DNA from 3 places in the Erwinia sorbitola genome. Region 1 is predicted to be linked to each of the others. Evidence: predicted binding sites of a transcription regulator. Region 1 holds the regulator's gene; each other region holds the start of a gene.
What was found. The regulator LexA, encoded in region 1, represses DNA repair genes until DNA is damaged. The targets are predictions, from matches to a motif close to TNCTGTATGTACATACAGNA.
Positions count from the first base shown of each region.

Region 2: a site for LexA is predicted at 2,701-2,720, ahead of GN242_RS22015 (DNA translocase FtsK 4TM domain-containing protein). Genes of this name have one in related genera too.
Region 3: a site for LexA is predicted at 6,076-6,095, ahead of uvrB (excinuclease ABC subunit UvrB). Genes of this name have one in related genera too.

Region 1 covers NZ_CP046509.1:4,305,223-4,316,278, forward strand. The annotation lists gene GN242_RS19525 (conjugal transfer protein TraF) at 2-1,252, opposite strand; gene zur (zinc uptake transcriptional repressor Zur) at 1,727-2,236, shown strand; gene GN242_RS19535 (CsbD family protein) at 2,322-2,531, opposite strand; gene dinF (MATE family efflux transporter DinF) at 2,748-4,070, opposite strand; gene lexA (transcriptional repressor LexA) at 4,152-4,760, opposite strand; gene GN242_RS19550 (diacylglycerol kinase) at 4,867-5,235, opposite strand; gene plsB (glycerol-3-phosphate 1-O-acyltransferase PlsB) at 5,363-7,786, shown strand; gene ubiA (4-hydroxybenzoate octaprenyltransferase) at 7,875-8,738, opposite strand; gene ubiC (chorismate lyase) at 8,740-9,267, opposite strand; gene psiE (phosphate-starvation-inducible protein PsiE) at 9,373-9,789, opposite strand; gene GN242_RS19575 (YjbH domain-containing protein) at 9,917-11,056, opposite strand, start outside.
Region 2 covers NZ_CP046509.1:3,033,809-3,044,864, reverse strand. The annotation lists gene cydD (heme ABC transporter permease/ATP-binding protein CydD) at 1-526, opposite strand, end outside; gene trxB (thioredoxin-disulfide reductase) at 674-1,639, opposite strand; gene lrp (leucine-responsive transcriptional regulator Lrp) at 2,168-2,662, shown strand; gene GN242_RS22015 (DNA translocase FtsK 4TM domain-containing protein) at 2,782-6,189, shown strand; gene lolA (outer membrane lipoprotein periplasmic chaperone LolA) at 6,386-6,997, shown strand; gene GN242_RS13640 (replication-associated recombination protein A) at 7,005-8,348, shown strand; gene serS (serine--tRNA ligase) at 8,441-9,733, shown strand; gene GN242_RS13630 (MFS transporter) at 10,068-11,056, shown strand, end outside.
Region 3 covers NZ_CP046509.1:3,184,035-3,195,090, forward strand. The annotation lists gene moaE (molybdopterin synthase catalytic subunit MoaE) at 1-125, opposite strand, end outside; gene moaD (molybdopterin synthase sulfur carrier subunit) at 127-372, opposite strand; gene moaC (cyclic pyranopterin monophosphate synthase MoaC) at 365-850, opposite strand; gene moaB (molybdenum cofactor biosynthesis protein B) at 851-1,366, opposite strand; gene moaA (GTP 3',8-cyclase MoaA) at 1,378-2,364, opposite strand; molybdenum cofactor riboswitch at 2,355-2,490, opposite strand; gene GN242_RS14310 (gluconeogenesis factor YvcK family protein) at 2,656-3,564, shown strand; gene uvrB (excinuclease ABC subunit UvrB) at 3,976-6,000, opposite strand; gene GN242_RS14320 (ABC transporter ATP-binding protein) at 6,910-7,626, shown strand; gene bioD (dethiobiotin synthase) at 7,688-8,356, opposite strand; gene bioC (malonyl-ACP O-methyltransferase BioC) at 8,349-9,107, opposite strand; gene bioF (8-amino-7-oxononanoate synthase) at 9,091-10,242, opposite strand; gene bioB (biotin synthase BioB) at 10,242-11,056, opposite strand, start outside.

The DNA.
Region 1 (11,056 bases):
ATCAGAAGGTAAAGTTTAACTGCGCAACAGCTCCCCAGGTATTGTCTTTCCCCACCATCCCGGCAAGATCCAGATGAACCTTATTAAACGGTGACAGACCAAAACCGCCTGTGAATACGTTGGTGTCATTGGACTTCACATCGGCACGATAACCGGCGCGCAGCTGTAGCCAGTCCAGTAAACGATACTCAGCACCCACTGCGGCATACTGGCTATCATCCTGCGTTTTAAAGCGCTTGGTTGGGGTGAGATCGACGTCCAGAGCCGTTGTCAGGCGTTCGGTATGATATGAAACACCGGAGGTCACCAGCGGGCGGATCTGATAGGTATCCTTATATCCACTGACCTCTTTGGTATCGATATCACGAGAAATCAGGTTCTGCGCACTCAGACCGACCGTCCAGTGTTCACCCAGGTCAGTTGAAGCGCCTGCATCAAGGTTAAATCCGTTGTTGGTGTTCTTATAGTTGCCGTTGGTGAAGTCTGACTTGTCATAGCTGTACACCGAAGCACTGTAGTTATACAGCGTGGTTCTTTGCAGCTTAGGGGTCACGCCCAGTGAAACTGGCTGACCGCCGAAATTAAACTCGTGCGCTACGGCAATCCCCATATCATATACAACCGCTGCACGCCCCAGTCCGGCAGAGGTCAGGCTATTCAACCCTTCGCTGGTCGGAATAACGGTGCCATCAGCGATGCCTTGCAGGTAGTCGATATCACTTTGCGTGACATCTGTGACCACCGAGGCAGTACCGTAAGCTTTAGTGACAAATGCGAAAGGCAGCACTTCATTGGGTACTGTCACCGCAAATGCAGCTCCGGCGTTAGCCCAGGCTTTCTGTCCTTTAATATCACGCAGCTGACCAGCAAGATCGCCAGCCGCGTCCTGAGCACGTGCAATATCCGTTGGGGAGAAGGGGAAGGTGATGTTATCCGCCAGTCCTTTGTAATTGTTGACCGAATCGGTCAGGTCATCCACTTTATCGACCAGCTTTCCCTTATCGCTGATCTGCGCGCCTGCTACAGGCAGTATGATGCTGACGCTATCCTCCGGGCGGGCTTTGGTCATCAACGCCGGGTTAGCCAGTACAGCTGAACCATAGCTGGAAGATGCCACACCTGTTCCCCCCATCGCATCATTTCGGGCATCAAAGTAGTTACCCGCAGCAAACACACTCAATGGAGTAAACAACAGAGCGGGTAATACTACTGGTCGGGAAAATCCGATTAATTTCTTGAATTTATTTGCCATTGACCCCAAACCCACCTTTAAAAAATGAAAAAAGCGAATGCGCAAGAACGCGCATAACCGGATGCCTGAATAATGAACATAAAGGCACCATTTCATTGCTGTGAACTGAGAGAAGATGAGTGGGCTTATCAGGTCATTGCCATTTTATTAATCTGTTATCACGCTAACAGTTGAACGTTTCACATCTGTTTTTTTCAGTGCCAAACGCACATAGCCCTTTGCAAAAGGTAGACACGAACCTTAAGCCCTGCAAATCTGATTAGCCCGGCTGAATAAAAAAATAGTGGCCCTGGTGCCATCAAGACAATGGTGAAATTTTTTTAACCTTCTGCACTTAGCAGCAATACCAGTGAATAATCGAGATTGTCGGGCAGAATTTTGTTGGCCGGGAGTCGCAGGACGGTGAGTTCGGTGTTTTGTTGCAGATGTGATAAAATAACATCCTGAAATTGCCTGAGGAGGGGAACAATGAATATTATTAGCGCTGAAAAAATCCTGTCACAGGCAGAAGCTATCTGTCAGCAGCGCAGCGTGCGCCTGACGCCGCAGCGTTTTGAAGTGCTGCGCCTGATGAGCGAGCAGAATGGAGCTATCAGCGCCTACGATCTGCTGGATTTGCTGCGTGCCTCTGAACCTCAGGCAAAGCCCCCGACTATCTATCGTGCACTGGACTTTCTGCTTGAGCAGGGCTTTATCCATCGCGTTGAGTCCACTAACAGCTATGTGGTCTGCCATCATTTTGAAGAACCGTCTCACACCTCAGCAATGCTGATTTGTGGCCGCTGTGGTTCGGTGACGGAGCAACAAGCCGATGGAGTGGAAGATATTCTGAAATCACTGGCCCTGAAGTCAGGTTTTAAACTGAGTCATAGCGTGATTGAGGCGCATGGATTTTGTCAGCAATGCGGGGAAATTGAAGCCTGTACACATCAGGATGCGTGCCAGCACGATCATAGTGTGCAAAGCAAAAAACGTGGGCGTTAGTATAAATATTTAAGGGAAGGGTTAGAGCTGAGTGGCACTATCCTTGTGCCGGTATAGGAGCAATGTCCTGGCAGGAGCCGCTGTATTACCAGCGGTGGTTGTGACGGGTTTCCCAGTCACTTAGCTCTTTTTCGGCTTGATCTTTTTGATAGCCGTAGCGTTCCTGAATTTTACCTACCAGCTGATCGCGTTTACCTTCAACGACCGTCAGGTCATCATCGGTCAGCTTACCCCATTGTTCTTTCACTTTACCTTTAAACTGTTTCCAGTTACCGCCGGCTTCGTCTTTATTCATAATGTGATTCCTCTACCTTGGGTTAAAACAGCTTCTTTGTCTCAGAATTTGGCTTATTAGCCAGAGAATTATCTGGTGAAGCGCCTGACACAGAGATAATTGTAGTAGAGAAAATGCAATATGACCGCTAACCCCCTGCCCTGACGCTCCAAAACAGATACAAAGTCATTTAAAATCAGCAATTTAATAACTTATCGGCTTACGTAAGCAAATATTTCAGTGAGCAAACCAGCTATCATTACGCCAGTGCCGACGCCAGATAACCCACAGCGTTACCCCTCGTAACAGCAGGAACAGCGTTACTGCCAGCCACAGGCCATGATTACCCAGCCAGGGAACGGAGCACAGCGTAAGACCGAAACCCAGCGCAGCAATGGCCATACTGTTACGCATTTCACTGGCACGGGTGGCACCGATGAACATCCCATCGAGGAGATAGCAGCCTACGCCAGCCAGCGGCATTAACACCTGCCACCACAAATACCGATCGGCAAGCTGGCGTAGCGGTTCCAGAGAGGTCAACAGCGCAACGATATTCTCGCCAAACAGGGCATAAAACAGAGAGAAACCTAACGCCACCACTAACGATTGCCGACAGGCAGCGTGCCACACGTTGAGTAACTGCTTACTATTTTTCGCCCCGTAGGCTTCCCCGGAGCAGGCCTCAACCGCATAAGCAAAGCCATCCAGTGCATAGGCCGTAAAGGTGAGAAACATCAGCAGTACAGCGTTTACTGCTACCACATCATTGCCCAGTCGCGCACCGAAGATGGTCAGCGATGCAAAACAGATTTGCAGCAGTAGTGAGCGCAGCATGATATCGCGGTTTAAACGCAGCAGTCGTCCCACGTCACCGCGCCAGGCTGCCAGCATCAGCCGCAGCGTCAGACCGCGCAGTACCATGACCCGCCACACCAGCAACAGGCCAACGATCAGGCTGATGTATTCAGCAATTGCAGTGGCCGCCGCCGCGCCCTGCACACCCCACTTCAGACCGATAACGAACCACAGGTCGAGCAGAATATTTACCAGGTTGCCCACCACCAGCAGTATCACCGGAGCACGGGCGTACTGCACTCCGAGCAACCAGCCCAGCAGCACAAGGTTAGCCAGCGTTGCCGGAGCACTAAGCCAGCGCACCTGCATAAACAGGGCTGCCTGGTGCAGCACTTCGTCACTGCCGCCGGTCAGGCCCAGTGCGAGGTGAGTTATCGGGGTTTTAAACAAAATAAACACTATTCCGGCCAGCAAGGCCAACAGTAGCGGCTGCATCAGAGCGCGTGCCAGTGCAGATTTATCCCCGGCACCGAATGCCTGCGCCGTCAGCCCGGTTGTACTCATGCGTAAAAACAGCAGCAGCATAAACAGGAAGCTGGTTACAGTTGTTCCAATCGCCACGCCGCCAAGGTACGTGGGACTGTCGAGATGACCGATAACGGCAGTATCCACCAGGCCAAGGAGTGGCACGGTGATATTTGAAAGGATCATTGGCAGCGCCAGCCGCCATAGGCTTTTATCTGCGGGGGTAAGCAGTTTCATCAGAATCCATCAGAGTCGAGCTGATTAGAGATGATATACGCGCCGCAGAAGCAGCGCGCAGGATTTAGCGAGGAGTGACGATTAAATCCAGTTGCCGTTGCGAATAACGCCAACCGCAAGACCTTCAATGGTCAGGGTTTGCTGACGCAGATCGACCACGATAGGTTTGAAATCCGGGTTTTCCGGCAGAAGTTGCACCGTATTTCCCTGCCTTTTCAGGCGTTTTACCGTGACTTCATCGTCAATGCGGGCCACCACGACCTGCCCATTACGCACATCTTCCGTTTTGTGTACTGCCAGCAGATCACCATCCATAATACCGATGTCTTTCATTGACATACCGCTGACACGCAGCAGGAAATCGGCACCGGGTTTAAACAGGTCAGGATCAACCTTATAGTGGCCTTCGATATGTTGTTCTGCCAGCAGAGGCTCACCAGCGGCTACCCGACCAATCAGCGGAAGACCTTCTTCTTCTTCCATCATCAGGCGGATACCGCGAGAGGCACCTGAAACGATCTCAATCACGCCTTTACGCGCCAAGGCTTTCAGATGCTCTTCAGCAGCATTCGGGGAACGGAAACCGAGCTGCGCGGCGATCTCTGCACGAGTCGGTGGCATACCGGTTTGATTAATGTGGTCGCGAATCAGATCATAGACCTGCTGCTGCCTTGCCGTAAGTGCTTTCATCCCGCCCCCTGGTTGTTTATACAGTCGACTGTGAGTATATACAGGTATTTAGACATTTAAAACCTAAACTTGGGCGAAAGGCTGTTTGTAGTGAATTTTAGAAAACTCATCGCAAATATGGCACTAAGAGCATGATCCAGACGAAGATTGCCAGCAATATAGTTAACAGCACGGCAGCAGAGCCCATATCTTTCGCTCGACCTGAAAGCGGATGAAGTTCGCTGCCAATGCGGTCAACCACCGCTTCAATGGCGCTGTTGATAATTTCGACGACAATCACCATTACCACTGAGCCAATCAATAGCACCCGGGTGATGGCATCAACATCCAGCCAGCAGGCGACGATAACCGCCACTATTGCCGCGATGGCTTCCTGGCGAAATGCCGCTTCATGCTGCCAGGCAGCAAGGATGCCTTTCCAAGAATATCCGGCCGCTTTTATGATTCGTGTCAGTCCGGTGACATTATTTGCCATAATCAGGGAACCCTTTGAGAAGTTTAACGTCAATGAGTGGAACTACAGGTTTTTTAACACCACAGATTCTGTTAGCGCTTTCTGGTATGCTTGCGGCGCTTTGCTAACAAGAGGCTTCATGTTGTCTATGTCAGGTTGGCGTAATCTATATTATAACTTATTGAATCTTCCAGTTAAATTACTGGTAAAGAGTAAAGCAATCCCGGCTGAACCGGTTGCCGAACTCGGGCTCGATACTTCGCGCCCTATTATGTATGTGCTGCCTTATGATTCAAAGGCCGATCTCCTTGCTCTGCGTGAGCAGTGTCGCAAACAAGAACTGCCCGATCCGCTGGAACCACTGGAGATCGACGGTACGGTGTTGCCACGCCATGTGTTTATTCATGATGGCCCGCGCGTGTTCCCGTATTTTGTTCCGAATCTCGAATCGGTCAAGCTGTTCCATGAGTATCTCGACCTGCACCGCAATCATCCTGACCTGGATGTGCAGATGGTGCCGGTATCAGTGATGTTTGGTCGCGCACCTGGCCGTGAGGTACAGGGTGACAATCAACCGCATCTGCGCATGCTAAACGGCATCCAGAAGTTCTTTGCCGTCATCTGGCTGGGCCGCGATAGCTTTGTTCGCTTCTCGCCAATGGTGTCGCTGCGCCATATGGCCACCGAGCACGGTACGGACAAGATCATTGCTCAAAAGCTGGCACGCGTGGCACGTATGCACTTTGCCCGCCAGCGTCTTGCCGCTGTTGGCCCGCGTCTGCCGGTTCGCCAGGATCTGTTTAATAAGCTGTTAAAGTCCAAGGCGATTGCTAAAGCCGTGGAGGACGAAGCGCGCAGTAAAAAAATCTCCCATGAAAAAGCACAGCAGAATGCCGTTGAGCTGATGGAAGAGATTGCCGCCGACTTCTCCTACGAAGCGATTCGTCTGACTGACCGCATCATGGGCTGGACGTGGAGCAAGCTGTACCAGGGGATTAACGTCAACGGCGGTGAGCGCGTGCGCCAGCTGGCACAGGACGGTCATGAGATTGTCTATGTTCCCTGCCATCGCAGCCATATGGACTACCTGTTGCTCTCCTATGTCCTCTATCACCAGGGCCTTGTACCGCCGCATATTGCTGCCGGTATCAACCTGAATTTCTGGCCAGCCGGCCCGATCTTCCGTCGCCTGGGCGCCTTCTTTATTCGTCGTACCTTCAAGGGCAATAAGCTCTACTCCACTGTGTTCCGTGAATACCTGGGTGAACTGTTCACTCGTGGTTATTCCGTTGAGTACTTTGTGGAAGGAGGACGTTCACGTACCGGTCGCCTGCTGGATCCAAAAACCGGTACGCTGTCGATGACCATTCAGGCCATGCTGCGCGGCGGTAACCGCCCTATCACTCTGGTACCTATCTATATTGGTTACGAGCACGTGATGGAAGTGGGCACTTACGCCAAAGAGCTGCGTGGTGCGACCAAAGAGAAAGAGGGCTTTATGTCGATGGTGCGCGGGCTACGTAAGCTGCGAAACCTCGGCCAGGGCTATGTGAACTTTGGTGAACCGCTGCCGCTGGTCGCTTATCTGAATCAGCAGGTGCCTGAGTGGCGTGAGGCTATCGATCCGATTGAAGCACAGCGTCCCGCATGGTTAACCCCGGCGGTGAACGATATTGCGCAGAAAGTGATGGTTCGCATTAACAACGCAGGGGCGGCAAATGCCATGAACCTGTGTGTCACTGCGCTGCTGGCTTCTCGTCAGCGCTCTATGACCCGTGAACAGCTGACCGAGCAGCTCGACTGCTACGTACAGCTGCTGCGTAACGTGCCGTACTCGCCTGATTCCACCGTGCCGGATATGACTCCGGAAGCACTGCTGGAACATGCGCTCAGTATGAATAAGTTCGAGCTGGAGCAGGATAATATCGGCGAGATCGTGGTACTGCCGCGCGAGCAGGCGGTGCTGATGACTTACTACCGTAACAACATCCACCATATGCTGGTGATGCCGTCGCTGATTGCCGCCATTGTGATGCAACACCGTGAGCTGACCCGCGCTGAACTGCTGCGTCAGGTTACGGTGATCTATCCGATGCTGAAGAGCGAGCTGTTCCTGCGCTGGAGCACGGATGAGCTTGGGCTGGTGCTGGACTCACTGGTGGCGGAAATGGCACGTCAGGGGCTGCTGATTGCCGATGATAATACGCTGCGTCTGAGTGCTGCTCGTTTCCGCACTCTGCAACTGCTGGCTGCTGGCGTACGCGAAACGCTGCAACGCTACTCCATCACCTTCTCTATCCTCAGCGCTAAACCAACCATTAACCGTGGAACGCTGGAAAAAGAGAGCCGTACGATGGCACAGCGCCTGTCGGTGCTGCACGGTATTAATGCACCCGAGTTCTTCGATAAAGCCGTATTTACCTCGCTGGTGCTGACACTGCGTGATGAAGGCTTTATCAGTGATTCTGGTGATGCGCAGGTTGAACATACACAGCAGGTTTATCAGCTGCTGGCAGATCTGATTACTCAGGAAGTGAGAATGACGATTGAGAGTGCTGTCGAGCAAGAGTGATGGCACTCCCTGATGGGCCCTAACGCAGGTCTGTCGCGTTGTAGATAAAAAGGGTCGGCTAAATTAAATAGCCGACCCTTTTTTATTGTCAGATACCGAACGCTACGCCCACGAAAAGCACCAATCCTACCCAGTTGTTATTCAGAAACGCCTGGAAGCAGCGCTCACGTTCACGCCCGGCGATCAGCTTCTGCTGGTAAACAAAGAATACGCCCGCGATTAACACCGACCAGTAGAAAATACCGCTGAGATGAAGCTGCCAGCCTACCAGCGCCATCAGACCCAGCGTCGCCAGCTGCAACAGGCCAACGATCAGCTTATCGAAACGGCCAAACAAAATAGCAGTAGATTTGACGCCGATCTTCAGATCATCATCGCGGTCAACCATCGCATACAGAGTGTCGTACGCCACCGTCCAGCAGATATTCGCCAGGAACAACAGCCAGCAGGTTAGCGGCACGCTTTCGCTAACGGCAGCCCAGCCCATCGGTATCGCCCAGCCAAAAGCGGCTCCCAGCACCACCTGCGGCAGATGTGTGTAGCGCTTCATAAACGGATAGAGCCAGGCCAGACCCAGACCACCCAGCGACAGCCAGATAGTCATGCTGTTCATAGTCAGCACCAGCGCAAAGGATGTCAGCACCAGCCCGGCAAACAGCAGTTTTGCTTCGCGCGTGCTCACCGCCCCGCTGGGCAGCGGGCGTTCGCGAGTACGCTTCACAAAACCATCGATTTTCCGATCGGCAAAATCATTAACCACGCAGCCTGCGGCACGCATAAAAAAGACGCCCAGCACAAACACCAGCAGTACGTTTAGCGGCGGCACTTTCATCCCGGCCAGCCAGAGCGCCCACAATGTCGGCCATAGCAGAAGCAGTGAACCAATTGGTTTATCAATACGCATCAGACGGCTGTAGGCCGAAAGCTTACTCATTTGCAGACTTCTCTCCACGCTACACCCCACCTTTTTCTGCCACACTCGCGTAGAGCGGGGAAGCGGGTAAAAACAGTTCGGTCAGTAATAACGGTTTGCCCGACAGACGCAGACGTGAGCGCCGCCCCCAGAGTTCTGCGCTGTGGCCGACATCAATAAAGTCACGCGTCAGAGTGGAGGTGGCAAACAGATAGCGCCCAAGCGGCATTGTTCCCAGCTGTTGCAGCTTCTGTTCCGGGCCATTCAGGGTTGATTCAGGCACCAGTGTTCGTGCCACCAGCCAGGGAACTCCATCGCCGCACAGTTCAATTTCCCGCAGCCAGTAGCGCGATTCGACCGGCAAAAGAGCGATGTCATCTGCCGCTTCCTGAGCGCTGATAAAGCCTTCACGCAGCAGGTTAACCGTCACCAGCTGACAGTGACGCTCAAAGCGACGGGTCATGGAGTCAACTTCCATCAGCCAGTCCAGCAAGGGGGCGGTTAACAGGGGTGATGAATCCGGTAGCCAGTTGATCGCGCGCAATTGCGACAGCGCGTTCTCAGCCATAACACTTCTCCGCAAAATCTTCGATGCGTCAGTGTAACGCAGACCCCGGCGGCAAACCTATCAAAGCAGGGCAAATTGCCACGATTTTGTGGCAGGCAGCCGCGGTTATTCGCGCTTAAGGCGGTTGCTGTTTGCCAGCCAGAGAGTGATCACCAGAATCAGAATAGCGATGGCGTAAGCAAGGGTATCAAATGGGTTTTTATGGTCGACAATAATCAGACGAATGATCGCCGTGATGCCGATGTAAACGAAATAGCGCAACGGGAAGTGATAGCCTGACTGGAAATACTTAATGATCAGCGCGATAAACTCAAAGTAGAGGAAGTAGATCACGATACCTTCGATCAGCAGATAAGAGGAGGTCTGCTCTCCGGTATTCAGCAGCACGTTGCCAAGATGGATGGTCTCTTTGCCGAGGAAAATAATCAGGATACAGGCGAGAGCAATCAGGCCGGTGTTTAATACCATTTGCAGGGCAAAGGCCAGCCGGTTGGCGGGCGTGTTACGGTCAGGGGAAGTCATGTCGGGCGCCTCAAAGTCATGGTTATCCGTCGGTGATGCCGACGGATTACAATATGCTTGAGTGTGATGCAGATCACAACATTTCTATTGGTGACGATGCTGGCCGGGTATACCCGGCCATTGGTCGTTATCGGTAGTTGATATCGCGATCGCTAGTCATATCGTACAGCTGATACTTACGACCCAGCATCTGACCGCCATCACGCGTCAGCGGCGTCCAGTTTACCTGCGCGCGGCCACGGGTTGGTGAGACACTGAAGACATCCATCGGCACGGAGATGTAGAAGCCTTTGGTGAAGTCACCCTCGCCGTACTCTTCTGCCGAAACGTTGGTTTTAGTGGCGTAAGCACCCACGACGATCCCGCTGTCGAAGCGCTTCGATATATCAACCGTTACACCTTTGTCTTCCGCCAGATACTGCCCGACGCTGGCTTTCACAAGGACGTTACGCATAAACCACGGCTGCCAGTATCCGGTGATATTGCCTACTTTGGCGCTGTAGTCGGTGAACTTCATCATGTTGTCCCAGTCACGCTGCTTAACGTAGTTGGCATCCACACCCACAGCCCAGCTCGCATCCAGCGGACGGTAGAGCACCTCACCGCCCGCCCCGCCATACATGGTTTCCAGATAGCCGCCATAAACCTGACCGTAGAAGCCGTTGCCGAGTTCACGCATGTAGTTGGCCTGGAGGTTATTCACATAGACGTTATTTTCAACGTAATCGCGAATATGGGTACGCACACGCGGCAGCGAGGAGTCCGCCGGGGCACCATTGTAGTTGAACTTATCGTAGTTGTTCGCAAGGTTGCCGAACAGGCTGCCATCTATCAGTAAATGGTCGGTCAGCCAGAAGCTGGCGTTAGCCATGACGCCCACCTGATACAGATAGAAGCTTTCCGGGCCGCCCACAGACTGGTTGAGAACCGGAGAGAGGCTGTAGTTCAGGCGGTCACCGTCAATAAAGAAGCCCTGCTCGGTATGACCCGGGTCAACCGGATCCACACGCTGCTGCTGTAGCGTCTCTTCGCGCCCCAGCGGATATCCCACCAGCTGACGTTGCAGGCTCGGCACATTAGTTTCTGTGGTCACCTGCCCCATATGGCTGCGCTGCTGCGTCACCTTCAGGGTATCAATTCCTTCCGGCAGATGATTCGCCATAATAATATTGGCGCGTTCAACGCCGCGGGCGGTGTCACGATATTTTGTCTGCTCACCGCTGACATACAGGGTGCTGCCATCAACCTGAATACTTGGTGCGTCCAG
Region 2 (11,056 bases), 1.3 Mb from region 1:
TTAATGGCGCAGTCGCCAGCAGGATCAACGATGCAGCCCAGTTAACCGGGAACAGCAGGATCAGCACCAGCAGCGGGATGACGCCGGCCAGCATCATCTGTGGCAGATAGCGCGAATAGTAATCCTGCATCTCTTCAATCTGTTCCAGCAAAAGCGTAGCCCAACTGCCGGCAGGTTTACCCTGAATCCAGGCCGGGCCGAGATCTGACAGACGGTTCAGCACCTGGTGGCGCAAAGTCTGACGAATAGCCTGACCGGTTTTGAAGCCGATTTTTTCGCGCAGCCATGCCAGAAGGGCACGTGCAGCAAAGCAGGCAAGCAGCAGAATGAAATGCAGTAGCTGACTGTCCCGGGGTTGGTGATCTACCAGCAGCGCCTGAAGCAGCGAGGCCAGAAACCAGGCCTGAGCGAGGATAAGCAGAGCGCTTAAGGTGCCCAGCAGGAATGAGAGGCGTAGCCAGCGATGGCCATGCACACTCTGACTTTTCAGCCAGCGGGTGAGTTGTTGTTGTCGTGTTTTATTCATCTGTTGCCGGATTGCCCTGACGTAAACAGTAGAGAGGCAAAGGCCCCTGGAAGATTGGTGTCAAGCGTGGCAATGTTACAATGCGGAGGGTGAAAAGGCGACAGTTGTACGTCGCCTTTGGCAATATTAGCTCAGAGTTTTAACAACTTACTTATTATTTTTAACTAAACCATCCAGATAGCGCTCGGCATCCAGAGCGGCCATACAGCCGGTTCCGGCAGAGGTAATCGCCTGGCGATAGATATGATCCATCACATCGCCTGCGGCGAAGACACCTGGGATGCTGGTCTGGGTAGCATTCCCCTGAATACCGGACTGCACTTTGATATAGCCATTTTCCAGCGCTAACTGACCGTTGAAAATTGCGGTGTTAGGGCTGTGGCCGATGGCAACAAACAGGCCCGCGACGTCCAGCGTTTTGGTCTGATCGTCTTTGGTTGAACGCAGGCGGAGAGAGCTGACGCCCATCTGATCGCCCAGCACTTCATCCAGCGTGTGGTCAGTATGCAGCACGATATTGCCATTTTTGACCTTCTCATTCAGACGATCAATCAGAATTTTTTCCGCACGGAAGCTGTCACGGCGGTGGATCAGGTGCACTTCGGCTGCGATATTTGCCAGATAAAGTGCCTCTTCCACTGCGGTGTTGCCCCCGCCAATCACCGCGACCTTCTGATTACGGTAGAAGAAACCGTCACAGGTGGCGCAGGCTGAGACCCCACGACCTTTGAACGCCTCTTCAGACGGCAGCCCCAGGTAACGTGCTGAAGCTCCTGTAGCGATGATCAGTGCATCTGCGGTGTACTCGCCTTCATCGCCGGTCAGGCGGAATGGACGGTTTTGCAGATCAACACTGTGGATATGGTCGAAGATGATCTCGGTGTTAAATTTCACCGCATGTTCGTGCATACGCTCCATCAGCAGTGGCCCGGTAAGCTCGTTAGCATCGCCAGGCCAGTTTTCCACGTCTGTGGTGGTGGTCAACTGACCGCCTTTTTCCAGACCGGTGATTAACACCGGGTTCAGGTTAGCGCGGGCTGCGTACACGGCGGCGGTATAGCCTGCCGGTCCTGAACCCAGAATCAGTAATTTACTGTGTTTAGCCGTACCCATGAAACCCTCATTAATTAACTGGCGAACCTATCTCTGGATTGTAGGGAATTTGGCGAGGCAAAAAAAGCGTTCTGCGATTTTGTTAACAATTAATGAAAAAGGTTTCATCAATCAACAGTGAGGGCAGGAGACAGTACTGCTGAAAAAAGCTGCATTTTGCTGACGTACGGGCATTTTAAGCGGCTAAATTGTCATTAAAAAACAGACAGACAGCATTCACTTTGGCATGTTGTACTGATTTTGTTTGTTTTGCTTTGACAATCGGCTGCGCTTTTGCGAAAACATTATGGGGAGCAGGGTGTATCTGGTCGTGCATAGCAGGGTTTCATCCCGAATTTTGCACTTATTGCCCGATATACTTAGCCTGTTATTTGGAATGACGCATGGTGTGGACAGACAACATGCGTCATGCAGATAGGGCGTTTAACAACGTCACAGGCTCAATGTCTTCACTTAGATCAACCCTGTTACATTAAGTCGTTCAGGGTATGGCGGGTAAAGGGAAGGAATTTAAGAGAGACAATAATAATGGTAGACAATAAAAAACGGCCGGGTAAAGACCTCGATAGAATTGACCGCAATATCCTGAATGAACTGCAAAAGGATGGGCGAATTTCGAACGTCGAGCTTTCCAAGCGCGTAGGCTTATCACCAACGCCATGCCTGGAACGTGTTCGTCGTCTGGAGCGTCAGGGCTTTATTCTCGGATATACCGCGCAGTTAAACCCGCATTATCTGGATGCGTCACTGCTGGTATTCGTTGAGATTACTCTGAATCGTGGTGCGCCGGATGTGTTTGAGCAATTTAACGCCGCTGTACAAAAACTTGAGGAAACTCAAGAGTGTCACCTTGTTTCCGGTGATTTTGACTATCTGCTGAAAACGCGTGTGCCGGATATGTCTGCGTACCGCAAGTTGCTTGGTGAAACCTTGCTGCGTCTGCCGGGTGTGAACGATACCCGTACCTACGTAGTGATGGAAGAAGTGAAACAAAGTAACCGGTTAGTGATTAAAACTCGGTAACACAGGGCAGGTGCAAAACCTGTTAGTTTTCGGTACACTCCTGTGAATTCATACAGGTTCAGCGCCGGGCATGCCCGGCGCTGTTGCCTCCATAGTTTACAGGCACCTGGAGAGTACTCTTGAGCCAGGAATACACAGAAGATAAAGACGTTTCATTAGAACCGTTGAGCAGCGGGCGTCGCCTGCTGGAAGCGTTATTAATTGTTGTTGCTCTTTTCGCCATCTATCTGATGGTGGCACTGGTGAGCTTCAATCCGTCCGATCCCAGTTGGTCACAAACCGCCTGGCACGAACCTATTCACAACCTCGGTGGTGGGGTGGGCGCGTGGCTGGCAGATACGCTATTCTTTATTTTTGGCGTGATGGCTTACGCCCTTCCCCCGGTAATATTAGGTCTTTGTTGGATCACCTTCAGCCGCCGCCATTTCCAGGAATACATCGATTACTTTGCTGTCGCCCTGCGTCTGATTGGCGTGCTGGCGCTGGTGGTAACCTCATGTGGTCTTGCCGCACTGAATGCTGATGATATCTGGTACTTCGCCTCTGGCGGGGTGATCGGCAGCCTGTTAAGCAGTGCAATGGCTCCGTACTTTAGCGGGCCAGGCGGCACACTGACGTTGCTGTGTATTTGGGCTGCCGGGCTGACTCTCTATACCGGCTGGTCCTGGCTTACCATCGCTGAAAAAATTGGTGGAGTGGTGATGGGCGTTCTGACTTTTGCCAGCAACCGCTCACGTGCCGATGAACAGTGGCATGAAGATGACTACGATGATGAAGTTGAAGAGCCGGTGGCGAAACGTAGTGCGCAGACGCGTACTGACGACAGCGACGACGTGCTGCTAACCAAACCCCAGCCTTTGTATGCGGAAGATGATGAAGAAGAACAGGGTGACCCGCTGCTGGCTAAACCCTCAGTCAGCGTCACTCCTTCAGCTCCTGCCTCGCAGCCTGCTGCTGTTGCACCTGCCGCACCTGCCGCACCTGCTGCTCCGGTCACAGCGCCGGTTCAGGAGCATGCCGCACCTGCCGATGTTCAGGTTTCCACTCCGGTAGCACCGCCGCAGCCCTCGCTGTATCGCTTCGAAGTTCCGGCGGAAGCTGAAACACCAGCCCCGGATCATACAATTGATGATGATGGCCCTAAGATGGGCAACTGGCAGAATGCATCAACATCACCGTTTGATTTCTCTACCCAACATGCATCGCATCCTGCTTCTGTAGCAGCTGCCGCGACTGGTGCTGCTATTGGTGCTGTCGCTCACTCTGCCAGTAGTAACACGCCGTTTATGCCGGGCTTTACGGCAACCAGCGGTGACGATCTCAATCCGCAGGTTAAGCAGGGGATTGGCCCTGAGCTGCCGCGCCCGAACCCGGTTAAATTGCCTACCCGTCGCGAACTGGCCTCCTACGGTATTAAGCTACCTTCTCAGCGTATGGCGGAAGAAAAAGCTAAAGAGCAAGAGATGCGCCAACCTGAAATTGCAGCAGTGCCTGATAACACTTCCTGGCAGGCTGCGTCGCCGGATGAACAGGATGAAGCAGAGCAGGCCCAGCTGCGCGAAGCATTCCTGGCGCGTGAACAGCAGCGCTACGGAGAAGAATTTGCTCCCGAAGATGAAGAGGCGTTGCAACAGGCAGCGCTTGCCCGTCAGTTTGCGGAACAGCAGCAACAGCGTTATGCGTCTGAAGCACAAACCCCTCTTCCGGCCTTTACGCTCGACACATCCGGCGCATTTGATTTCTCACCGATGGACGACCTGGTGGATGATGGCCCTGTAGAGCCGCTATTCACCCTGTCGGCAGCTCCTGAGGCAGAACCTGCTGCTCCGGTGCAGTCGCAGTGGCAACAGCCTGAAGCAGTGCAGACGCCCGCTCCTGCACCGGCACCTGTTGTGCAGCCTGCCGCGCCTGCCTGGCAGCCCGCAGCGGCTCCTGTCACTCCTGCTCCAGTAACGCAGCCAGTCAGGCCGCAGGAACCGGATATGGACAGTCTGATTCACCCGTTCCTGATGCGCGATGAACGTCCAACTTATAAACCGACGACTCCATTGCCAACGCTCGATCTGTTAGCATCGCCGCCAGCCGAAACTGAGCCGGTAGACCAGTTTGCACTGGAACAGACTGCGCGTCTGATCGAAGCACGTCTGGCCGACTATCGTGTTAAGGCGGAAGTCGTGGGGTATTCACCAGGCCCGGTCATTACACGGTTTGAACTCGATCTGGCACCGGGGGTTAAAGCGGCGCGTATCTCCAACCTCTCACGCGATCTGGCTCGTTCACTGTCAGCAGTAGCCGTGCGTGTGGTGGAAGTCATTCCAGGCCGCCCGTATGTCGGGCTGGAACTGCCTAATCTTAACCGTCAGACGGTATATCTGCGTGAAGTGCTGGACTGTCCAGCATTCCGTGATAACCCGTCACCTTTGTCGATTGTGTTGGGGAAAGATATTTCCGGGGATCCGGTTGTCGCCGATTTAGGCAAAATGCCTCACCTGCTGGTTGCCGGTACTACCGGTTCCGGTAAATCGGTGGGCGTGAATGCCATGATCCTCAGTATTCTTTATAAAGCCACGCCGAAAGAAGTGCGCTTTATTATGATCGACCCGAAAATGCTTGAGCTGTCAGTGTACGAAGGAATTCCACATCTGTTAACCGATGTGGTCACCGACATGAAAGATGCGGCTAATGCGCTTCGCTGGTGCGTGGTGGAGATGGAGCGCCGCTATAAGCTGATGTCAGCTCTGGGCGTGCGTAATATTGCGGGTTATAACGAAAAAGTAGATATGGCTGAGGCAATGGGGCGGCCAATCCCCGATCCGTTCTGGAAGCCAACCGATAGCATGGAGATGACGCCACCGGTTCTGGAAAAAGAGCCTTATATCGTGGTGATGGTGGATGAATTTGCCGATCTGATCATGACGGTGGGTAAAAAGGTTGAAGAGTTGATCGCCCGCCTGGCACAGAAAGCACGTGCGGCAGGTATTCACCTGGTGCTGGCAACGCAGCGGCCATCGGTTGATGTGATTACCGGTCTGATTAAGGCTAACATCCCGACGCGTATTGCCTTTACGGTATCCAGCAAAATTGACTCCCGCACCATCCTCGATCAGAGTGGCGCAGAATCGCTGCTGGGCATGGGGGATATGCTCTATCTGGCACCGAACTCATCCATACCGGTTCGTGTGCATGGCGCATTTGTACGTGACCAGGAAGTGCATGCGGTAGTTAAAGACTGGAAAGCGCGTGAACGACCTCAGTATAAAGAGGGCATCCTGAGCGGCGGTGAAGACTCTGAGTCCGGCGCGGGTGGTGTAGATGGCGATGAAGAGCTGGATCAGCTGTTCGATCAGGCTGTAGAGTTTGTGGTCGACAAGCGCCGGGCCTCTATTTCCGGTGTTCAGCGGCAGTTCCGTATTGGCTATAACCGTGCTGCGCGTATCATTGAACAGATGGAAGCGCAGGGGATTGTCTCGTCACCGGGGCATAACGGTAATCGTGAGGTGCTGGCACCACCACCGCACGAGCGTTAAAAATTGCAGAGATAACGACCCAAGGGCCAGGCATTGCCTGGCCCGTTGAATTCCTGATAGCAGCCCCAATATTTGCATGATGCGGCCAGGGGGAATTAGGTTTTTTCTCCTGTTGTTGTTATCAGCACCTGGCTAAAGTTATCCACGTCACGCTTAACCCGAAACGGGATACAAGAGTTTCAATAAGGATGCCGTAATGAAAAAATTAATGATTTCCTGCTGTGTGCTGGCTGCTTTTTCTTCTGTTGCTGCCTGGGCTGATGCTTCCGGCGATTTACAACAGCGCCTTGATAAGGTGAAAAGCTTCCATGCCACCTTTAATCAAAAGGTGACCGACAGCAGCGGCGCTTCTGTACAGGACGGGGAAGGGGAAATGTGGGTTCAGCGCCCGAATCTGTTCAACTGGCATATGACTGCGCCGGATGAAAGTACCCTGATTTCTGATGGTAAAACACTCTGGTTCTATAACCCATTTGTCGAGCAGGTCAGCGCCAGCTGGTTGAAAGATGCCACCAGCAATACGCCATTTATGCTGATTGCCCGTAACCAGTCGAGTGACTGGAAACAGTATAATATTGCTCAGAAAGGTGACGATTTCTCACTGACGCCTAAAAATGCCGATGGTAATCTGAAGCAGTTCACCATCAACGTGGCACCCAACGGAACCATCAACCAGTTTAGCGCGGTTGAGCAGGACGGACAGCGCAGCAGCTATACGCTGAAGAGCCAGCAAAACGGTAGTATCAGCGCCGATAAGTTCAAGTTCACTCCACCTAAAGGCGTGACCGTGGACGACCAGCGTCAGTGAGGTTTGCGTGAGTAACCTGTCCCTCGATTTTTCCCGCAATGAGTTTCAGCCTCTGGCCGCGCGTATGCGGCCACGAACTCTGGCCGAGTATATCGGCCAGCAGCATCTGCTGGCTGCGGGTAAACCGCTGCCGCGTGCGATTGAGGCCGGTCATCTTCACTCGATGATTCTTTGGGGGCCTCCGGGGACGGGGAAAACCACGCTGGCAGAGATCATCGGCCACTACGGTCAGGCTGATGTGGAACGTATTTCGGCTGTTACCTCCGGCGTCAAAGAGATCCGCGAAGCGATCGAGCGTGCGCGACAGAATCGCAATGCCGGACGCCGTACTATCCTGTTTGTTGATGAAGTCCACCGCTTTAATAAAAGTCAGCAGGACGCCTTTCTCCCGCATATAGAAGACGGCACTATTACTTTTATTGGTGCTACCACGGAAAATCCCTCATTTGAGCTGAACTCTGCGCTGTTATCCCGCGCCCGTGTCTATTTGTTGAAATCCCTTGCCACCGAAGATATCGCCGCAGTGCTTGATCAGGCGATGCACGACAGTGAGCGCGGCTACGGCAGTGAGAACATTATCCTGCCGGAAAACACCCGCAATATGATCGCCGAGTTGGTTAACGGCGATGCCCGTCGCGCGCTGAACACGCTGGAAATGATGGCAGATATGGCCGAGGTGAACAGTAACGGCAAGCGTGAACTGACACCGCAGTTGCTTAATGAAGTGTCTGGCGAACGGAGCGCGCGCTTTGATAACAAAGGCGACCGTTTCTACGATCTGATCTCAGCGCTGCATAAATCGGTACGCGGATCGGCACCTGATGCCGCCCTCTACTGGTATGCGCGTATTATCACCGCTGGTGGTGATCCCCTCTATGTCGCACGACGTTTGCTGGCAATTGCTTCAGAAGATGTCGGCAATGCCGATCCGCGAGGGATGCAGGTAGCGATTTCTGCATGGGATTGCTTTACCCGCGTTGGCCCTGCGGAAGGTGAGCGAGCGATAGCGCAGGCGATTGTTTATCTGGCCTGTGCGCCAAAAAGTAACGCTGTTTATACCGCATTTAAAGCGGCGATGCGTGATGCGCGAGAAAACCCTGATTATGATGTTCCCGAGCATTTGCGCAATGCACCCACCAAACTAATGAAGGAAATGGGGCTGGGCGCGGAATACCGCTACGCTCACGATGAGCCTAATGCTTATGCCGCCGGTGAGGATTATTTCCCGCAGCAAATGGCGCAAACCCGCTATTACCGTCCGACCTCACGCGGGCTGGAAGGTAAGATTGGTGAAAAGCTCGCCTGGTTGGTTGAACAGGATCAAAATAGTCCGACAAAGCGCTACCGCTAACAGTGACGTTGCGGTAAGGTTAGCAATGAATTCAACGCATTCGATATGTCGGTGCGTCCCTTCTTTATTCACTCAATCATCACAGGACAAGCATGCTCGATCCCAATCTACTGCGTACTGAGCCAGACGCAGTCGCTGAAAAACTGGCACGCCGTGGCTATAAGCTGGACGTTGATACGCTGCGCGCACATGAAGAGCGTCGTAAAGTACTGCAGGTTGAAACTGAAAACCTGCAAGCTGAGCGTAACTCTCGATCCAAATCCATCGGGCAGGCCAAAGCACGTGGGGAAGATATCGAGCCATTGCGTCAGGAAGTGAATGTTCTGGGCGAGCGCCTGGACGCTGCTAAAGCAGAGCTGGATGCGCTGCTGACCAGCATCAATGACTTTTCGCTGGCGATCCCCAACATCCCTGCGGATGTGGTTCCGCTCGGCAAAGACGACAGTGAAAACCTGGAAATCAGCCGCTGGGGTGAACCGCGCAAGTTTGACTTTGCGGTGCGTGACCACGTAGAGCTGGGTGAAATGGCCGCAGGCCTTGATTTTGCCGCAGCGGTAAAACTGACCGGTTCACGCTTTATCGTGATGAAGGGCCAGATTGCGCTGATGCATCGCGCTCTGAGCCAGTTTATGCTTGATCTGCATACCGAACAGCATGGCTACCAGGAAACCTACGTACCTTATCTGGTAAATCATGCCAGCCTGTACGGTACGGGGCAGCTGCCTAAGTTTGGCGAAGATCTGTTCCATACCCGCCCGCTGGAAGAAGAAGCCTCCAGCAGCAACTATGCGCTGATCCCGACTTCAGAAGTTCCGCTGACCAACCTGGTGCGCGATGAGATTCTGGAAGAAGAATCACTGCCGATCAAAATGACTGCTCACACCCCATGCTTCCGTTCCGAAGCCGGGGCATATGGGCGTGATACGCGCGGCCTGATCCGTATGCACCAGTTTGATAAAGTTGAAATGGTGCAGATAACGCGTCCGGAAGATTCGATGGATGCGCTCGAAGAGCTGGTAGGTCATGCAGAGAAAGTGCTGCAACTGCTCAACCTGCCATACCGTAAAGTTCTGCTGTGTACCGGTGATATGGGCTTTGGTTCGCACAAAACCTACGATCTGGAAGTGTGGCTGCCTGCGCAGGACACTTATCGCGAGATCTCTTCCTGCTCAAATATGGGTGATTTCCAGGCCCGCCGGATGAAAGCACGCTGCCGTCCACGCGGTGAAAAAGCGACTCGCCTGGTACATACCCTTAATGGTTCTGGTCTGGCCGTGGGTCGTACTTTGGTTGCGGTGCTGGAAAACTATCAGCAGGCGGACGGTCGTATTGAAGTGCCGGAAGTTCTGCGCCCTTATATGAAAGGCCTGGAATTTATTGGCTAAACTCTCCAGTGTAATCGTGCCGCATATAAGTTACTGGCGGTCAGGATAGCTAAAGAGAGTATGATCGAAAGACCCGCCGCTGGCGGGTTTTTTATTGTCTGCGATTAAGCAAAATTGATCATGGACAAAAGCGTTAACCGCCGATTAATTATATGTAAATTCAATAAGATAAATTTGCACACCGGGTGAGGTCAAATAGCTCTAACCTGTTGAAGATAAAAAATTTAAATCGGTTAGCGGCAAATCGTGCGATCGGATTTTATAGTGCTTTTCCAAATGCTTGCTGAGTGGCATGATGCGCGCAAAATCTCCCTCGTTTTGGTTCCCCATCATTATGTCCATCTGGTCACGTCCTGTTCTGGTGCTGCTGTGCGGCTTGCTGCTGCTGACAGTTTCAATTGCCGTGCTCAATACGCTGGTGCCGCTCTGGCTCACGCATGATGCACTGCCGACGTGGCAGGTAGGGATCGTCAGCTCCTCTTACTACTGTGGGAACCTGCTGGGTACATTGGTTGCTGGCTGGCTGATTAAACGCGTTGGTTTTAACCACAGTTACTATCTGGCATCGCTGATATTTGCTCTGGCTACTCTTGCCCTGGCGCTGGGGACGGGCTTCTGGTCGTGGGCGCTGTGGCGGTTTGTTGCTGGTATCGGCTGTGCTTTGATTTGGGTCGTTGTGGAAAGCGCATTGCTGTGTAACGGAACGCTGCAAAACCGTGGACGCCTGCTGGCTGCATATATGATCATTTATTACATTGGTACCGTGGCAGGGCAATTACTGGTCAGTAAAGTCTCCACTGAATTGATGCACGTGTTGCCATGGGTAAGCAGTGTGATACTGGCGGCAGTTCTGCCTCTGGTGTTCTGCCGCGTGACTGCGCGTCAGGAAAATGAAGAGACTCCGGCAGGGCGGCTGTGGCCGATGCTGCGCCGACGCAATGCGCGTCTGGGTATTAACGGCTGTATTATATCGGGCATTGTGTTGGGTTCGTTATATGGTCTGATGCCTCTCTATCTCTCTCATCAGGGTATGAGTGACTCAACTGTTGGCTACTGGATGGCTCTGCTGGTCAGTGCGGGGATTCTTGGTCAATGGCCGGTAGGGCGGCTTGCCGATCGTTATGGACGGCTGCTGGCGCTGCGGGTACAGGTATTTGTCGTTATCCTGGGGGCGCTGGCGATGTTGAGTAATGCCGCCATGGCACCTGCGCTGTTCATTCTTGGCTGCGCCGGATTTACCCTTTATCCGGTCGCAATGTCCTGGGCTTGCGAAACTGTCGCTCACCATGAACTGGTGGCCATGAATCAGGCGCTGCTACTGAG
Region 3 (11,056 bases), 1.1 Mb from region 1:
AGATTATGGTTACGCACCTTGCCGGTAAAGGTCACCACGGCACCGTCAAGATCGGATGCCGCCAGCCACTGATACTCATCGCTCATGCTGAAGGGGGCACTGCCTACGCGAATTCGGGTTTCCATTTTAACCTCCGGTGACCGGCGGGAAAAAGGCCACTTCATCCCCGGCTTTTACCGGATGCTGCATCGATACCAGCGTCTGATTGACCGCCGCCAGCAGCTTGCCGGATTCCAGCGCCAGCGCCCAGCGGTCACCCTTACGGGCTAACTGGCTGCGCAGCGCTTCAACATCGGCAAATTCCGCAGGCAGTTCGAGACTTTCGGTACCAACCAGCTCACGTACCTGAGCGAAAAAAAGCACATTAATCATGAGTCACCGCCTGAAAATCGCCAGATTTACCGCCGCTTTTGCTTATCAGACGGCACTGTTCAATGGTGATATCTTTCTGTACGGCTTTGCACATGTCGTAAATAGTCAACGCGGCTACCGAGGCCGCAGTCAGCGCCTCCATCTCCACGCCGGTTTTACCCGTCAGACGGCAGAGTGATTCAATGCGTACCCGGTGGTGCTCAGGTTCAGCAGTCAGCGAAACTTCCACCTTACTCAGCAACAGCGGATGGCACAGCGGGATCAGCTCCCAGGTTCGTTTGGCCGCCTGAATACCGGCAATACGTGCCGTGGCGAATACATCACCTTTATGGTGGCTGCCATCAATAATCATTTGCAGCGTCTCCGGAAGCATCACCACATAGGCTTCTGCCCGCGCTTCGCGCACGGTTTCCTGCTTGGCGGAGACATCCACCATATGCGCCTCTCCGGCGGCATTAATATGAGTTAACTGAGACATTTACGGCTTCTTCACATGCGAGACAAAATTACAGGGACGGGTACGGGCATCAAGCTGATCCTGAATGATGCGCTCCCAGGCAAGCTGACAGGCTCCGGTCGAACCGGGTATAGCCATTACCAGCGTTCCATTGGCCATACCCGCCACCGCACGGGATTGCAGGGTCGAAGTACCGATATCTTCAAATGAGATCATGCGGAACAGCTCGCCAAACCCTTCGATTTCACGGTCAAACAGCGGCAGCAGCGCCTCTGGCGTACAGTTTTTTTCATTAAAACCTGTGCCGCCGTTGATCAGCACCACCTGCACATCGCTGCTGGCAATCCAGCGAGAAACCGCAGCGCGGATGGCGTAGCGGTTATCCGTCACAATGCCACTCTCAAAAGTGTGGTGCCCGGCTTCCGTCAACGCTGCGCGCAGGTAGTCGCCTGAGCTGTCAGTCTCTGCGGTATGGCGATCGGAAACGGTCAACACCGCCACGTTAAGGGGAATAAAATCCGTGGTACCTTTGCTCATATAAACTCCTTTTAACCACCGATAAATGAAAGATTCTGTGTAATGCCGGTATTGCCCTGATGGAGAAAATGCGTCTCTTTTTTCGTGGTCAGGCTGCCGGCAATACGCGCCTGAAGTTCCGTCTGCTGGCTGTCATCCGCCAGCAGATCGCGCAGCGGTACCCCGCCATCGCCAAACAGGCAGAGATGAAGATTGCCTGTGGCAGAGACGCGCAGACGGTTGCAGCTGGCGCAGAAATCTTTTTCATAAGGCATGATCAGGCCAATTTCGCCCTGATAGTCGGCATGGCAGAACACCTGCGCCGGGCCGTCACTGCGTGCACGCAGCTGCTGTACCCAGCCCTGTTGCAGCAGCTGATCGCGGATCACCTGGCCGGAAATATGGTGCTTACGGAATAGCGAACCGCCATCCCCGGTCTCCATCAGCTCAATAAAGCGCAGCTGGATGGGACGGGTACGCACCCATTCAAGGAAGGTCGTGAGGCTGTGATGGTTAACATCGCGCATCAGCACGGTATTCACTTTCACTTTGCTGAACCCGGCATCAAACGCAGCGTCAATGCCGCGCATCACTTCATGAAATTTATCCTGCCCGGTAATGGCGTGAAACTGGCGGGCATCCAGACTGTCAACGCTGACGTTAAGCGCCGTCAAACCGGCAGCACGCCACTGCGCGATATCGCGTTGCAGGCGATATCCGTTGGTGGTGAGTGCTATCTGGCGAATTGAGGGGTTGTCGCGGACTGCGGCGATAATCTCGGTGAAATCACGGCGCATCGAAGGTTCGCCGCCGGTCAGGCGCACTTTTTCCGTGCCCGCAGCAGCAAAGGCCCGGGTAACGCGGCGGATTTCATCCAGCGAAAGGAAGCTTTTATTCTGCGCCCCCTGCGGTTTATAGCCGTCAGGCAGGCAGTAATTACAACGGAAGTTGCATACGTCAGTAATCGACAGGCGCAGGTAATAAAACCTGCGCGCAAAGTTATCAGTAAATTGTGGCACCTGTGACACCTTTCCAAATAGGGAGATGCAGTCATTTCTTTCTGCACCCTGGCAACTCAACGGTTGCGGCCAGGACACCATATCCTCAAGGACACAGGTATCAGGGCTTAAGTGTGATCTACCGAACATCGGTAAAGCGTGATGGTTGAAATGTTAACGCTAATGCCCCAGGGTTACCAGCACGATATTTCGTTGTATATAATGATATATAACGTATTTTCCCGGCACTTTCGTTGTCGTTTAGCGTAAAATAGCGCTTATAAATAATTAGTATTGATGATGATGGATACGATGCGAAATCGCACTTTAGCTGACCTCGACCGCGTGGTCGCATTAGGGGGAGGACACGGTCTTGGCCGTGTGATGTCTGCCCTTTCACCTCTTGGCTCACGCCTGACCGGAATTGTTACCACCACCGATAACGGTGGCTCCACCGGGCGCATCCGCCGCTCGGAAGGGGGCATCGCCTGGGGCGATATGCGTAACTGCCTGAATCAACTGATTGCCGAACCCAGCGTGGCCTCAGCTATGTTTGAGTATCGTTTTGCCGGGAACGGCGAACTGGCGGGACATAACCTGGGCAATCTGATGCTGAAAGCGCTCGATCACCTCAGCGTCAGGCCTTTTGAAGCTATTAACCTGATCCGTAATTTGCTGAAAGTGGATGCTTTTCTCATCCCGATGTCTGAGCAGCCGGTCGATCTGGTGGCGCTGGATGGTGATGGCCATTTAATTTACGGCGAAACGGAGATTGACCAGATGGCGCAGCCACCGCAGGAGCTGATGCTCTCCCCGGCAGTGAGCGCCACGCGTGAAGCCGTGGAGGCGATTGGCGAAGCGGATCTGATTCTGATTGGGCCAGGCAGTTTTTACACCAGCCTGATGCCGGTGCTGCTGCTGCCGGAAATAGCTCAGGCCCTGCGGCGTACTCCAGCCACCATGGTGTTTATTGGCAATCTCGGTAAAGAACTTAGCCCGGCTGCGGCAAAGCTGACGGTGGCGGATAAGCTGGTGATGATGGAAAAAGCGATAGGCAAGCGGGTCATTGATGCGCTGGTGCTGGGGCCAAAGGTCGACAGCAGCCAGCTGGACGGGCGCCTGGTGATTCAGGAGCCATTGGAGGCCGGTGATATTCCGTATCGCCATGACCGCCAGCTGTTGCGTCAGGCGCTGGAGCATGCGGTGCAGGCGATGGTGTAAGTGTGCAGCAACGGGTCAGGCGTGCCTGACCCCTACGGAAACGATATCCGGCAGCATAATTGCGGGGGGCGATTCATACCACGCAACGGGTCAGGCGTGCCTGACCCCTACCAGAAACGATATCCGGCGGCATAATTGCGGGGGCGATTCATACCACGCAACGGGTCAGGCGTGCCTGACCCCTACCGGAAACGATATCCGGCGGCATAATTGCGGGGGGCGATTCATACCACGCAACGGGTCAGGCGTGCCTGCCCCCTACCAGAAACGATATCCGGCGGCATAATTGCGGGGGCGATTCATACCACGCAACGGGTCAGGCGTGCCTGACCCCTACGGAAACGATATCCGGCAGCATAATTGCGGGGGTGCGATTCTACGTAGGGGCGAGGCATGCCTCGTCCGGCCTTGTTACGATGCCGCGATAAACAGCTCGCGCACCTGATGCAGCTGATCGCGCACCTGAGCAGCCTCTTCAAACTCCAGATTCTGCGCATGTTTCTGCATCTGAGCCTCCAGCTGGTGGATACGTTTTTGCAGCCCCTGCGGTGACAGGTCGATATGTTCTGCATCATCTTCCACAATGCTGCGCCCTTTCATGCTGCGCACCTTCGCTTTGTTTTTCGCCAGCCCCTGGCCCAGCTCCAGAATATCGGCAATTTTCTTATTCAGGCCCTGCGGAACAATACCGTGCTCCAGGTTGTACTGCTCCTGCTTTTCACGGCGGCGTTCAGTTTCACCAATTGCGCGCGCCATGGAAGGGGTGATCTTATCGCCGTAAAGAATCGCCTTACCGTTAAGGTTACGCGCCGCACGTCCAATGGTCTGGATCAGCGAGCGTTCAGAACGCAGGAAGCCCTCTTTATCCGCATCAAGGATCGCCACCAGCGACACTTCCGGCATATCCAGCCCCTCACGCAGCAGGTTGATGCCTACCAGCACATCAAACTTACCGAGGCGCAGGTCGCGGATAATTTCCACGCGTTCCACGGTATCGATATCTGAGTGCAGGTAACGCACCCGCTCGCCGTGCTCTTCCAGATATTCGGTAAGATCCTCGGCCATACGCTTGGTCAGTACCGTCACCAGCACACGTTCGTTTATCACCACGCGTTTGCGAATTTCAGACAGCAAATCGTCCACCTGCGTACCGACAGGACGTACTTCAATGGTCGGATCCAGCAGGCCGGTCGGACGCACCACCTGATCCACCACGTCACCGCCCGATTTCTCCAGCTCATAGTTACCCGGAGTAGCCGAAACATAGATCGTCTGCGGTGCCAGCGCTTCGAACTCTTCAAACTTCATCGGGCGGTTATCCAGCGCCGACGGCAGACGGAAACCGTACTCGACCAGCGTCTCTTTACGCGCCCTGTCACCCCGGTACATACCGCCGATCTGCGGAATGGTAACGTGGGATTCATCGATCACCAGCAGGCCATCGGCCGGCAGGTAATCAAACAGCGTCGGCGGCGCCTCGCCCGGGCCACGGCCAGAAAGATAGCGTGAATAGTTTTCAATGCCGGAGCAGTAACCCAGCTCGTTCATCATCTCCAGGTCAAACTGGGTGCGCTGGCTGAGGCGCTGCTCTTCCAGCAGTTTATTGTTCGCCAGCAGCACCTGCTTACGCTCGGCCAGTTCGACTTTAATCTCTTCCATCGCCTGTAAAATACGCTCACGCGGTGTGACGTAGTGGGTTTTCGGGTAGATGGTATAACGCGGGATCACCGACTCAATCTGCCCGGTCAGCGGGTCAAAAATCGACAGGCGCTCAACCTCTTCATCAAACAGTTCAACGCGCAGCGCGTAGTCATCAGATTCTGCCGGGAAAATATCAATCACTTCGCCACGTACGCGGAATGTACCGCGCTGGAAAGCCTGATCGTTACGGGTATATTGCAGCTCCGCCAGACGACGCAGAATCGCGCGCTGGTCAATAACCATTCCACGCGTAAGATGCAGCATCATCTTGAGATAGAGATCGGGATCGCCCAGGCCGTAAATCGCTGAAACCGAGGCCACCACGATCACATCGCGCCGTTCGAGCAGCGCCTTGGTAGCAGAAAGACGCATCTGCTCAATATGTTCGTTTACCGACGCGTCTTTTTCGATAAAGGTATCAGAACTGGGAACATAAGCCTCAGGCTGATAATAATCGTAGTAAGAGACAAAATACTCGACCGCATTATCGGGAAAAAACTCTTTCATCTCGCCGTAGAGCTGCGCCGCCAGCGTCTTATTCGGTGCCAGCACCATCGTTGGCCGGTTGAGATCGGCAATCACATTGGCAACGGTAAAGGTTTTTCCCGATCCGGTTACCCCGAGCAGCGTCTGATGCGCCAGTCCATCTTCCAGCCCCTCTTCCAGACGGCGAATTGCTTCCGGCTGATCGCCAGAGGGTTTGAAATCGGAGTTGAGTTTAAAAGCTTTGGTCATGAAGGCTACCTGATGAAGATGTGCGCGAACCGGACTCTAATTCTACTCCGACATGACGATTTTGCCAGAAAAAAAGACTGGATAAAATTACAGTTGTTTTTCATACTGTTCCAACTAATAGCAGAGCTGCACTTTTGCACCCCGTTGCGCAAACGTATGCGAAAAGTTCCTTAAAGGCTTATCCCCAGATCCTTTGGGTTTTTAACATTTGTCAAGCGCCCCCCGGTAAAACCTCCGGCAGATCAAGTCTGGATATTCCTCCGTATTGATTTTAACTAACATATTGATTTAAATTAATATTAACAACAAGCCGAGTTTCGCACCAACCCGTACGTAAGCCGCGCCCCGTCTCGCCTGGCGTAAGTTTTCAGACGTTAATGCACAAGGTTATCCACAGGAATGGTGGATAACTGTTTTCAGCGCCTGACCTGTCTGATGTGTATAAATCGTCCCCACGCTCACTTCCCGCTGCCAAATATTTTTTTTTGCTTTTTTTTCGTGGCGAAAAGCCCCCGGTTACGCCCCACAAAGGGTGAGTTATGCACCGTTTGTACACGTTTCTAACCTGCCATCCTGCCGGGAAATTTTTAGCGCTGCCATTTTACATGGCAGCTGCACCATGGATGATTCACCTGCGGCACTGGCCCGGTGCAGCCTGCTATTTGCCATCGGCAACTGTTTAGCGGCGCTGACCAATAGAAGGCACAGATGTTATGAGTTTGTGGATTTCTGGCCTTTTTCCGAACTGGCCTGCTATTTGCAAGATAACTACCACTGCCTCACGCTTTCATAACACCAGAGCAAGAAGCACAAAAACGAGGGTGCTTTACAGCGCCGGACTGTTTGCCAGACGACATAGAGCGTAAGCAATACAGATGCGATCGATAACTGTCTGGAGGAGTGTGTCAGATGCTTAGTTTACGTTCTATTAATCAATTTTATGGGCAAAACCACATTCTGTGGGATGTCGACCTGGATTTACCGCCCGGCACCTGCACCGGCATCATCGGCCAGCCAGGGATGGGGAAGACCACGCTGGTAAACTGCATTATGGGGCACCTGCCTATTAACAGTGGATCAATGGTTTGGCAGGAAGATAACGGCCCGCCGCAGGATTTGCTATTGCAGCCGGTGGAAAAACGCGCATCGCTGGGTATTGGCTATGTACCGCAGGGCCGCCATATATTCTCGCAGATGAGCGTCGAGGAAAACCTGCAAATCGCCCTGCTGGCGGGAGCCGGAATGGAACGCCATCGCGCCATACCTGCGATGGTTTACGATCTGTTTCCGGCGCTCTACTCCCTGCGTCATCAGCGCAGCGGCGAGCTGCCAATCAGTCAGCAGCAACAGCTGGCGCTGGCGCGTGCTCTGGTTCTGCAACCAAAGCTGCTGATTCTGGATGAACCGACGGAGGGAATGTCACCCTGGCTGGAAGAGGAGATGGGGAATCTGATTCATCGTCTGAATCATGACTTCGGCATGACCATTTTGCTGCTGGAACAGCGCCTGTCATTTATACGCCGCGTGGCGGACTATTTCCTGCTGCTGCACCGCGGGCGCAATGTCGCCCATGGCAAAGTTGCTCAGTTGGATGAAAGCATGGTGAATACATGGTTAACGGTGTGAAAACAGCTACGCCTGCTCTCTACAAGCTTTTAGTGCAAGTAGAGAGCAGGCGCTGTGCCGGTCATGGCAGGGTGATATACCGCCCTGAATCATCTCTATCTTTGCTGGTCAGATGTGGGATCTCCCCCAGCAACGGTGCATTAATACGCTGTGTCAGCGTCGTCAGATATTCCTGATGTCGTTTGCCCGGCGGTTGAACGCCGTTAGCAATCCATCCCGCCAGCGGTAAACCGGCAGACTCTATCGCCAGCGCAGTCAGCAGCGCGTGGTTGATGCATCCCAGTTTGATTCCCACCACCAGAATGACCGGCAGCTGCTCCTGCTGTACCCAGTCGGCAAAGGTCAGCACCTCTGAGAGCGGCGTAAACCAGCCACCCGCACCTTCTGTTAACACCCATTCAGCCTGTTGCGACACCGCTTCCAGCCCGGCAGAGAGCTGCTGTGCCGTTATGGGCCGCTGTTCAGCTGCGCTGATAATATGCGGCGAAGTCGGCTCGACAAATGCCAGTGGATTCACTGTCTCGTAAGGCAGCCTGACCGCGCTGTAGCGCTGTAGCGCCAGCGCATCTTCATTGCGGATACCGTCCGGGGTGATCTCACAGCCGGAGGCCACTGGCTTATAACCCGCGCAGCGATATCCCGCTGCCTGTGCCGCCTGTAACAGCGCGCAGCTGGCGACGGTTTTTCCCACTTCAGTATCCGTTCCGGTCACAAACCAGCGCTTAGTCACTCTCTATTACTCCTGAAACCAGTTGATAACTGAGCAGGCAGCCACGCGCATCGCGTTGCCACATCTGTTCCAGCCGTTGCAGCTCACCGCGGCTCAGTGCCCGCGCTTCGCGCCCCTGATGCAGATGGGTAGCACCTATGCCTTTTAACGATCGCAGCAGCGTAAGCACATCCGGAAATGCCAGCGTCAGCGTATAAGGCGTCAGCGTCAGAGCGATCCCTGCCGCCGCCTGTTCGATCATCTCCAGGCTGGCGAATCGATTGAGCGGCGCAGTTCGCCCGAGCGACTGCCAGGCTTGCTCAACCTCAACCAGGGAGCCGGCCAGCAGCGTGGAAAACAGCACCTGTCCGCCCGGCTTTGTCACCCGCCGCAGCTCGCGCAGCGCCTGGGGTAAATCACTGCACCACTGAATCGCCAGATTGCTCCAGCAGCGGTCGAAGCTGGCATCGGCAAATGGCAGAGCCTCAATATCTCCCGCCTGGTAATAGTCAGCAACCTGACCGCTGGCCGCCTGCTGAAGCATTTTCTCCGACAGATCGAGCGCGGTCACCTCGTGCCCGGCGGTACGCCAGCGCTGGCTGAACCAGCCGGTGCCGCATCCCGCATCCAGTACCCGCAGCCCATGACCGGGGCGTGCCAGCGCCATCAGCCGCTCCCCGCACTGACGCTGTAGCCGGGCGTGCTGGTTATAGCTCTGTGCGGCGCGACCAAAGGCTGCCGCCACCGCCTGTTTGTCAACGGTTTGCAGCATGTAACGCCTCCAGAAGCCGATCAATATCGCTGATACGATGAGCCGCGCTCAGGGTGATGCGCAGCCGTGAGGTGCCCGGCGGCACGGTCGGGGGGCGAATAGCCGTTACCCAGCAGCCCTGCTCCCGCAGCCGCTGCGACAGCATCAGCGCCGCCTGTTCGTCACCAACCATCAGGGGTTGAATGGCGCTGTCCGACGCCCCCAGCGACCAGGGCAGGGTTTCCGCCTGCTGACGGAAGTAGTGAATATTGGCTGTCAGCTGCTCCCGCAGGCCATCGCCCTGGCGGATACAGTCCAGAGCAGCCCGGATAGCACAGGCCTGCGCCGGTGGCATGGCGGTGCTGTAGATCAGATGGCGGGCAAACTGCAACAGATACTCTGCGGTGTCGTCGTTACACAGTAGCGCCGCGCCGCTGACGCCAAACGCTTTGCCAAAGGTGACGATCAGCAGTTCCGGCTTAACCCGTTGCTGCCAGCAGCTGCCCCGCCCCTGTTCACCGCAAACGCCCACCCCATGGGCATCATCCACCAGCAGCCAGCCGCCCTGTAACTGTGAGAGCCTGTGCAGCTCCGCCAGCGGTGCCCGATCGCCATCCATGCTGAAGATACCTTCGGTGACCACCAGCGTTTCGCCACTCTTGTTTCCGGCCAGTAGCGTCGCCAGCGACGCAGGCTGATTATGCGCAAAACGGCGCAGCGTTGCCGGACTAAGAGTGGCGGCTTCCAGCAGTGAAGCGTGGCACAGTTTATCGGCGAGAATACGGTCATCTTTCGCCATCATCGCGGCAATAACCGCCTGATTTGCCGCAAACCCGGAGATAAACAACAGACTGCGGTCGTAGCCCAGCCAGTCCGCCAGCTCGCTTTCCAGCTCTGCCTGCGGCGTACGATAACCGGTAACATGCGCCGATCCACCCGCGCCAACGCCGTAGTGCGCTGCGCCCTGCTGCCAGGCATCGATAATGCGGGCATCGTGACTCAGCCCGAGGTAATCATTGCCAGAGAAATGAGTAAAATCCTGCCCCGCCACGCGCAGGCTGCGCGCGTCACCCTGCTCGCTGAGATGGCGCTGGCGATACTGCCCGCTGGTGCGGCGAGCGATGAGCGCCTGTGCGATTCGTTGTGACCAGCTCATTACACCGCCGCGTTGTAGAACAGGTCGGTATCGGCACTCATCAACTGAGCTGTCAGCGCCTGCTGCTGTTCATTATCGCCCGCTTCCGTTTCGCTATGCTGCGGGTTCAGCCCCAGCTTGCGGAACAGGATGCGATCGGTGTCCTCTTCCGGGTTTGGTGTGGTCAGCAGCTTGCAGCCGTAGAAAATGGAGTTAGCCCCGGCCATAAAACACATCGCCTGAGTCTGTTCGCTCATCTGCTCACGTCCGGCGGAGAGGCGCACATGGGAACGCGGCATCATAATGCGCGCAACCGCAATGGTGCGGACAAAGTCGAAAGGATCAACATCATCGTTATCCGCCAGCGGCGTGCCTTTGACTTTGACCAGCATATTGATCGGCACACTTTCCGGCGGCGTCGGCAAATTAGCTAACTGCACCAGCAGCCCGGCACGGTCGCTGACCGTTTCCCCCAGCCCGACTATGCCGCCGGAACAGACTTTGATACCGGCATCGCGCACTTTACCCAGCGTATCCAGCCGCTCCTGATAGCTGCGAGTGGTGATGATGCTGCCGTAAAATTCCGGCGAGGTATCCAGGTTGTGATTATAAAAATCCAGCCCGGCATGGGCCAGTCGCTGCGCCTGTTGATCGTTGAGCGTACCAAGGGTCATGCAGGTTTCCATTCCCATGGCTTTCACCCCCTGCACCATCTGTTCAAGATAAGGCATATCGCGTTCATGGGGATTTTTCCACGCGGCTCCCATGCAGAAACGTCCGGATCCGGCTGCTTTCGCTTTGCGTGCTGAACTCAGCACCTCCTCCACCTCCATCA